One region of the Mesorhizobium sp. WSM2240 genome, then DNA from elsewhere that is predicted to be linked to it. Evidence: riboswitches for the same ligand, from Rfam matches in the RefSeq annotation. Region 1 holds a riboswitch; the other holds the start of a gene.
The links. A riboswitch is a leader RNA that binds a small molecule or an ion and turns the genes downstream of it on or off. The one in region 1 is predicted to bind thiamine pyrophosphate.
Positions count from the first base shown of each region.

Region 2: it holds a riboswitch for thiamine pyrophosphate, as region 1 does, so the genes downstream of both, thiB (thiamine ABC transporter substrate binding subunit) here and ABVK50_RS02170 (YkoF family thiamine/hydroxymethylpyrimidine-binding protein) in region 1, are expected to answer to the same signal.

Region 1 is NZ_CP159253.1:450,617-455,126, forward strand. It holds gene ABVK50_RS02155 (ABC transporter substrate-binding protein) at 1-64, opposite strand, end outside; gene ABVK50_RS02160 (ABC transporter ATP-binding protein) at 61-816, opposite strand; gene ABVK50_RS02165 (ABC transporter permease) at 813-1,613, opposite strand; gene ABVK50_RS02170 (YkoF family thiamine/hydroxymethylpyrimidine-binding protein) at 1,647-2,255, opposite strand; TPP riboswitch at 2,246-2,359, opposite strand; gene ABVK50_RS02175 (TetR/AcrR family transcriptional regulator) at 2,739-3,425, opposite strand; gene ABVK50_RS02180 (efflux RND transporter periplasmic adaptor subunit) at 3,567-4,510, shown strand, end outside.
Region 2 is NZ_CP159253.1:4,923,856-4,928,365, forward strand. It holds gene ABVK50_RS24450 (ABC-F family ATP-binding cassette domain-containing protein) at 1-1,597, opposite strand, end outside; gene ABVK50_RS24455 (thiamine diphosphokinase) at 1,603-2,250, opposite strand; TPP riboswitch at 2,358-2,472, shown strand; gene thiB (thiamine ABC transporter substrate binding subunit) at 2,516-3,517, shown strand; gene thiP (thiamine/thiamine pyrophosphate ABC transporter permease) at 3,647-4,510, shown strand, end outside.

The DNA.
Region 1 (4,510 bases):
GGCTCGGGACGAACGGCGCTGCCAGGGCAGCGACTATGATCTGGCGGCGGGTGGGCATGGTCAGTTCCTTTGGTCAGGGTTGAGCAGGGTTTGCAGCAGGCTTGCCTCGACGGCGCTGGCTTCCGGCGTGGCGAGGTCGATGCGGGGACGGGGAAGCGGAACCGTGATCTCGGTCAGCACGCGCGCCGGCCGCCCGGTCAGGACGTAGATGCGGTCGGAGAGGAAAGCCGCCTCGCGTACGTCGTGGGTGACCAGCAGCACGGTCCAGCGATGGCGCTCCCACATCGACTGCAGCCAGCGCTGCATGCCCGCGCGCGTCAGCGCATCGAGAGCGCCGAATGGCTCGTCGAGCAGGAGCATGTCGCGATGCTGGACGACGGTGCGCAAGAGTGCGGCGCGCTGTCGCATGCCGCCGGAAAGCTGCGCCGGATAGTGACGCTCAAATCCCTCCAGGCCGAACTCGGCGAAGAGAGGCGCAACCCGTGTGCGCGCCACCTTGCGGGTGACGCCCTGCACCTCGAGGCCAAGTGTTGCATTGTCGATGATGCGTCGCCACGGCATCAGCGCGTCGCGCTGCGGCATGAAGGCGAAAGGACGCCTGGCCTCGGTCAACGGAGCGCCGTCGAACGTGGTTGCGCCCCTGTCGGGTTGAACGCTGCCGGTCAGAATCTTGAAGATGGTCGACTTGCCGGCGCCCGACGGACCAAGGATCGAGACGAACTCGCCCGCCCGTACGGTGAGCGAGATGTCGGCCAGCACGTCGAGGCTGCCGAAGCTCTTGCGCAGATGACGCAACTCCAGCCGACTGCCGCTCATGGTCGGCGCCTTTGGTCGAGCCGTTGCCATGGCATCGACAAATGCTGGATCATCGCCGCGGCGGTGAACAGAACGAGGGTCAGCGTTGCGCTGACCAACACGGCCGCGAGCACGAGGTCCGGCCTGAAGTTGTTCTTGGCATTGAGGATGTAGATGCCGAGGCCCTTGGCCGCGCCCGCATATTCCGCGAAGATCGCGCCGACCACGGCATAGGTGATGGCAATGCGCAGGCCGGCAAAGAAGTAAGGCAGTGCAGACGGCAGCCGGGCCATCAGGAAAGTGCGCCAGCGCGAGGCTCCCATCGACACCAGAAGTGCTTCGACATCCTCGTCGGTTGCTGCATAGCCCTGGACCAGCGCCACCAGCATCGGAAAGAAGGTGACGAGCGCGACCAGCATGATCTTCGGGGTGAGGCCGAAGCCGAACCAGAGCACGATCAGTGGTGCGATGGCGACCAGAGGCAGGGTCTGGCTGATGATGAATACCGGGAACAGGGCCCGGCGCAGCGGCCTGGAAAAATCGACCAGCACCGAGAAGAGGAAGGCTGCCGAAACCGAGCAGGCAAAACCGAGCAGCGTCGCGCGGATTGTGGGGAGCGTGTTCGCGGCGAGCGCATCCCGATGCTGCACCATCTGGGCGAAGACTCGCGACGGCGCGGGCAAGGTCGTCGCCGAAATGCCCGAGACTTGCGCATAAACTTCCCACGCGGCGATCAACGAGCAGATCGAAATAAGGGCGGGACCGATCTTGGCGAGAGCGGACGCGAAACCGCGTGCGGGAGACGAAACGTCGGACATGGCGGACCTTTGGGGTGCAAACCAACCGGCGCGTCAGCGCGGCGTTGGGCTGTTCGCGGATACCGTCAGATCGATCGTCACATGCCCTTCAGGCGGTCCGAAGCGGCAGAACGCCGCTTCGAGCGCGGCAAAGACCGCGCCGGCATCGCCGCCGAGCCTGGTGCAGAAATTTTTGGAGCGGTCGAACACGCCGGAGCGTTTGAGAAAATCGATGCAGCCGTAGATTTCGTCCATGTGATCGCCCGTTCCCATCACATAGAGCGAGAACTGGGCGGCGGCCGCCGCATCGGTACGGGGAGCCTTGGTCATGGCGTCGAGAGCCGTCGCTTTGCGGTTTTCCAGAGACTCGCGCGGGCCGTTCAACTCCGGCGACGCGCGTATCTCGTCGTCGGGCTCGCCCGGGCAGCCGCGTGAAATTGCTGCCGATAGCACACAATGGATGCCGCCCTTGGCCGCTGCGACGAAGAGGTCGCGCATGGCCGGAAACAGCACTTCGGGAGGGCCGACCAGCAGCGTCGAGATGTCGTCCGTCTCTATGCGCAACTGGTCGCGATAGGGATCGAGCGCGCCGAGAGCGCTCATGATGACGCCGACGAAATCGTCGGTCATGGGATAAAGGGAAATCTGTGCGCCTGAAAACATAACCCGCCTCGCTCCGCTGGTATTACCCAGATCAGCTTTTAGGGTTTGAAGGCTTGGCGCCCGCGTCTCAGCCCCGGCAATACGGAGCACCCCTGTGGATGGCGGCAACCAATCAGATCGCGAGCGATTGGGCAAGCCTCTTCACGTAATTTGCCCACGCAAAGTGATATTGCCGTGCCGCTGGCTGAGCGCTCCGGCGTGCTACACTGGAATCAAGTAAATTGCACACGCAAAAAAGCCCGCTGCGGGAGGAGGTGCAGCGGGCTCTATTGAGGCGAACCCGGGAGGAGGTGAGTTCGCTTTGGCCGGCATCGCATCTGGGAGGAGTAGATGGCCGACAACACTTAATCTAGTCCTCGCCCATAGATTGGGCAATAGAACAATCTGCCTGACTCTTATGCAGATTGTCGCAGGCCCGGTTCCTCCTTGCTGGTTTTCCGGCCCGACGAGGTTTTTGATCAGATCACGTTTGCCGCGGCGCGATCAGGAAGTATCCGTGGTAAGAAGGGCGTGCGCAAAACCGGGTTCGGCGACCTCGATCGTTCCGTCCGGCAGCTTGAGAACGCGGTCGACAGCGATCCCGTAAAGCCGCAGTCGTTCGTCCAGCACACGCACGGCTTCGTCGATATTACCCGCTTCCGCCTGCTGTATGGCCCGGTGCATCACGGTCGCGAGGCTGAGGCGGAACTGCAGCAGCATCTCGGCGAACGCCTGCGGATCGGGCGCGTCGAAACGTCCCATACGGCTACCCTCTGCGATGATTTCGGTGATGACCGGCGCGGCGACTTCGGAGACCGCCCGGTCGATGCGGTGGAAGAGCACGACGTTCTCGGGCCGGAAGACCACGTCGAAAGTGCGCCGCATCTGCGGCGCCAGTTCACGCTTGAACCGCCGGGAACCGGCGAAGAGCGCATTGAGGCGCTCTACCGCGTCGAGCGAGCGGTCCTCGAGAATGGGCCGCAGTTGTTCCATGCTTTCTCGCGCCACACGGGCGGCGAGCGCTTCGAGCAGCGCCTCTTTGGACGGGAAGTAGTGGTAAAACGCGCCTTTCGAAAGGCCGGCTTCGCGGATGATGTCGTTGACCGTCGTGTTGTCATAACCGCGCTCGAAGAACAGCCGCTGCGCACAATCGAGCAGTTCGGCGGAGCGGATTTCCGGAGATTTTACCACTCGGGCCAGGCTTCGATCCCCGCTGCCGTTTGGCGGAACCTACCCGCCGTAACACATTGTCCTCATTATAGACCGACGGTCGGTCTAATGCTATAGGTGCCGTCGCCAAAAACCGGTTCAACTGTTACGGGAGAAGTTCTGGTGCGGCTGCTGCGATTTTTCCTTCTCATCGTCGTGCTCGCGGCCGCGGTTGGCGCCGCAGGCTGGTATTTTTGGCGGCCAGTCTCGGTTTCGGTCGTGACGCCCACGCGCGGAGACGCAGCCGAGATCGTCTATGCCAACGGCGTCGTCGAACCGCGCAATTGGGCCAAGGTGACGCCGTTGGTGCGCGAGCGAATCGTCGAACAATGCAATTGCGAAGGCGCGCCGGTGGAAAAAGGCGACGTGCTCGCCCGGCTTGACGACAGCGAAGCGCAGGCGGTGCTCGCCGAACTCGAGGCCCGGCTTTCGCTGGCGCAGGAGGAACTTCGACGCCTCTCGGTGCTCGCGGAACGCAATACGGCCAGCCAGCAGGCGCTTGATCGCGCGCAAAGCGAGGTCACGCAGATCGAGGCGCTGGTGGCCGGGCAAAGCGCGCGGCTCGAAAGCTATACGCTGCGCGCGCCGATCGCCGGCAAAGTGCTCAGGCAGGATGGCGAGGTCGGTGAGGTCGCTGATCTGGGCACGGTGCTGTTCTGGGTCGGCGATCCGAGGCCGCTGCTCGTGGTGGCCGATGTCAACGAGGAAGATATTCCGCGCGTCGAGGTGGGTCAGCGGGCGCTGCTGCGTTCCGACGCGTTCCCCCGACAGGAGCTCGAAGCGGTCGTGGACAGCATCACGCCCAAGGGCGATCCGGTGACCAAGACCTATCGCGTGCGCTTCCGCCTGCCTGACGACACGCCGCTGCTGATCGGCATGTCCGTCGATGTGAACATCATCACCGACGTTTCGGAGGACGCGCTGCTTGTGCCGTCGGTATCCATCGAGGGAAACCGGGTGTTCGTTGTCGAAGGCGACAGGGCGCGGCTTCGCGAGATCGAGACCGGCATCCGCGGCATCCGCGGCGTTGAAGTGCTCTCGGGGCTTGACGAAAAGACGCGCATCAT
Region 2 (4,510 bases), 1.2 Mb from region 1:
ATTTCTGCTTGAAGGACAGCTTTTTTGCTGGACCCTTTGCCTGGGCAGCGTTGGCGCGTGAGGCTTCCGTCGGCGCTTTCACGATGCCGCGCCGGTCGTCCAGTTTTGTCCCGCCTCGTTGCGCCAGCATGTCGGAATAGCCGCCCGCATATTCGATCCAGCGTCCGTCGCCATCCGGCGCGATGATGCTGGTCACGGTGCGGTCCAGGAAATCGCGGTCATGGCTGACCAGTATGACCGTTCCGGCAAAGCCCGCGACGAGTTCCTGCAAAAGCTCCAGCGTCTCCATGTCGAGATCGTTGGTCGGCTCATCGAGCACCAGGAGGTTGGCCGGACGCGCCAGCACTCGCGCCAGGATCAGCCGCGCCCGCTCGCCCCCGGAAAGCTCGCGCACGGGCGTGCGCGCCTGCTCGGCCTTGAACAGGAAATCCTTCATGTAGGAGACGACGTGGCGCTCCTCGCCATTGATGACCAGGTTCTCGCCGCGCCCGTCGGTGAGGAAATGCGCCAGCGTCTCCTGCGGGTCGACCGACGCGCGCTTCTGGTCGAGGGTGGCAATTTCGAGATTCGTGCCAAGCCGAACCGTGCCGGCGTCCGGCTTCAATTCGCCGGTCAGCATCTTGAGCAGCGTTGTCTTCCCCGCCCCGTTCGGCCCCACCAAGCCGATGCGGTCGCCGCGCTGGATGCGCGTGGAAAACCCCTTCACGACAGTCAGGTCGCCGAAGCTCTTCTCGATGTTCTTTGCCTCGATGACCAGCTTTCCGGATTCGGCCGCGTCGCTCGCCGCCATCGTGGCGACGCCTTCCGCCCCGCGGTGGCCGCGAAAGCGCTGCCGCATCGACTGGAGTTCGCCCAGCCGTCGCATGTTGCGCTTGCGCCGCGCCGTCACGCCGTAGCGCAGCCAGTGCTCCTCGCGCACGATCTGGCGGCCGAGCTTGTGCTGTTCGCGCTCTTCCTCTTCGAGGATCGTGTCGCGCCATTCCTCGAAATGCGCGAAACCTTTTTCCAGCCGCCGGGTCCGGCCGCGGTCAAGCCACACAGTCGTCCGCGAGACGCGCTCGAGAAAGCGGCGGTCGTGCGAAATCACGATCAGCGCCGACGACGAGCGGTTCATCTCCTCTTCCAGCCACTCGATCACCTGCAGGTCGAGATGGTTGGTCGGCTCGTCGAGCAGCAATATGTCGGGCTCGGGCGCCATGACGCGGGCGAGAGCGGCGCGACGTGCCTCGCCGCCGGAAAGATCGTTCGGGCTCTCCTCACCTGTCAGACCGAGATGCTCCATCAGATAGGTTGCGCGGTAGGGATCGTCGGCCGGCCCAAGCCCGGCCTCGACATAGGCGCGAACGCTGCCAAAACCTTCCATGTCCGGCATCTGCGGCAAATAGCGGATCGTCGCGGAAGGCTGGCGGAACACCTCGCCGTCCTGCGGCTCGACCAGGCCGGCGGCAATCCTGAGCAGCGTCGATTTGCCCGAACCGTTGCGGCCGACCAGCGCGATGCGCTCGCCGGCCGAGGCCGAAAGCGACGCGCCATCGAGCAAGGGCGCGCCGCCGAAGGTCAGTCTGATGCCGTCGAGATTGAGAAGCGGTGGCGCCATGTCGTTCAGTGTTCCGGAAGCGGGTAAGGATGAGCCAGCAGGACGGCGCGGCCGCTTTCCAGGGAAATGCGCAGGCGCCCCCGCGTCTCGTTGGAGATCGTCAGCGAAGAGCCGAACGCCACCTCGACCCTATCGAGCGGCCATTTTGCGCCCTCGACCGACAGCCCGAAAAGTCGGGAGAAGCCGAGAATGGAAAACAGCATGCCGTCGTCGTCATAGTCGAACTCGGCGGCGCCCGGCAGCAGCGGAATTCCTTCCTGCGCGCCACTGGTCAATAACACCTCGACGCCTGCTTCGGCGAGCCTGACCGCCAGCGCGAGGTGCAGGAACTCATGGTCGGCGCGCTGCCCGCCGAACGCGCCGCACAGCACCAGCGACGTCGCGCCGAGACCAAGAGCCTCTGCGATGGCCAGTTCGCCGTCGGTCTTGTCCTTTGCGGACGGAAACGTCTTGCGCGGAATATCTGAATAATGCGCCGGCAGGACCGGCGGAACCGAATCGAAATCGCCGACCCAAAGTTCCGGCTCGACCCCAAGTGCCGCCGCATGCCGGATGCCCGAATCGGCCGCGATGACGCGCGCGCCGGCGATTTGCGCGTCGAGGCGCGGCGTGCGGACGAGGCCGCCGCCGAGGAGGATTGCAAATCTGCTCATGGCGGTGGCCCTTATCACGCGCCGCCCCCGAAACGGAAGGCGGCGATTGCGCGCCATCGCCCGCAAACAAGCGCTTGCTCTGCCCGCCCGGCGGCCCTATGTCTGGAAATGCTCTAACGGGGTGCCGGATGCGACGTTTCGCATGCCGGCTGAGAGGCAGATCGCCAACCCGCTGAACCTGATCCGGTTTGCACCGGCGGAGGGATTAGATGCCTCGGACGCCCGGCGCTTCAATTCCCTTTCAAAACGAATGAAGGAGGCGCCGATGCGCATTTTGTTGTCCCTTGTCTCAGCACTAGCGATTTCCGCCGCGGCCGTTCCGGCTTTCGCGCAGGAAAAGCTCACCATCTACACCTATGAGAGCTTCACCGCCGAGTGGGGCCCGGGGCCGCAGGTCGAAAAGGCTTTCGAGGCGGAGTGCGACTGCGATCTCGAATTCGTCTCGGTCGCCGACGGCGTGGCGCTGCTCAACCGGGTGAGGCTCGAAGGCGCCTCAACCAAGGCCGATATCGTGCTCGGCCTTGACACCAACCTTACAGCCGAGGCCGAGGCGACGGGCCTGTTCGCCCCGTCAGGCACCGATCTCGCTAACGTCAACGTGCCCGGCGGCTGGACCGACGATGTCTTCGTGCCGTTCGACTACGGCTATTTCGCCGTCGTATACGATACGGAAAAGCTCGAGAACCCGCCGAAAAGCATGAAGGAGCTGGTTGAGGGCGATCCGGAACAGAAGATCGTCATCCAGGATCCGCGCACCTCGACGCCCGGCCTTGGCCTGCTGCTCTGGGTCAAGGCCGTCTATGGCGATGAGGCGCCGGAGGCCTGGGCGAAGCTGCAGAAGCGCGTATTGACGGTCACGCCGGGCTGGAGCGAGTCTTACGGCCTGTTCACCAAGGGAGAAGCGCCGATGGTGCTGTCCTACACCACCTCGCCCGCCTACCACGTCATTGCGGAAAACACCAAAAGGTATCAGGCGGCGGCTTTCGAGGAAGGGCACTATCTCCAGGTCGAGGTGGCCGGCATAACCACCACCGGCGCGAAAAACCCGCTGTCGCAGAAGTTCATGGCATTCATGACCGGGCCTGGCTTCCAGGATGTCATTCCCGAGACCAACTGGATGTTCCCGGCGGGCCGGACCGAGAAACCCCTTCACCCGGCATTCGCCGATCTGGTGCAGCCGGCAAAGACGCTTACCTTCGGCCCCGAAGAGGTCGCAGAGAACCGCAAGGCCTGGGTCGACGAGTGGCTCGCCGTGATGAGCGAGTGATTAACCGGCAATGAGCCGACTGCCCCTCATCCGCCTGCCGGCACCTTCTCCCCGTGAACAACGAGGAGAAGGGCGATATTCCAACGCTGACGACCCCCTCTCCCCGTCCTTCACGGGGAGAGGGTAAGGATGAGGGGCAGCGCCAGCGTGCTGAGACTGACAACCGCCAACCCCCGCATCGCCGCAGGCATTGTCGCGCTGACGGCAATCGCGATCCTCATCGGCGGCGCTTTCGCTGGGCTGATCGTCGAAGGCGCGCGGGAAATATCCGGCCCTCTATCGGCTTTCGATTCCTACCTGTTCCGCGTCATGCGCTTCACCCTGTGGCAGGCGCTGCTGTCGACCGCACTGTCGGTGGTTCCGGCGATCTTCGTTGCCCGCGCTCTGTCGCGCCATCCGAGTTTTCCCGGCAGAAGCCTCATCCTGCGCCTTTTCGCCGTGCCGCTGGCGCTGCCGGCGATCGTCGCCGCGCTAGGCGTTCTGGCGCTTTATGGCCGCGCCGGCTATTTCGCCGACGTGTTCAGCGCCGTCGCCGGCCAGAACTGGCCGGGCATTTACGGCCTTTCCGGCATCCTGGTCGCGCACGTCTTCTTCAACCTGCCGCTGGCGACGCGGCTGTTTCTCGAAGCGCTCGACACGGTGCCCGCCGACCAATGGCGGCTGGCGAGCCAACTCGGCATGGGGGCGAGACCCGCCTTCCGGCTGATCGAATGGCCGGCTCTGCGCGCCAGCCTGCCTGGCGTCGCCGGGCTGGTCTTCATGCTCTGCATCACCTCCTTCACCATCGTGCTCACGCTCGGCGGCGGGCCGCGCGCCACCACGCTCGAGGTGGCGATCTACCAATCGCTGCGCTTCGACTTTGATCCCGCGCGAGCGGTCGCATTGACGCTGCTGCAGATCGCGCTCACCGTGGCAGTTGTTTTCGCGCTGATGCGGCTCGGCGCCAACATCACCAGCGATGCAAATCTGCCGGTCGCGCCGCGCCGCTACGTT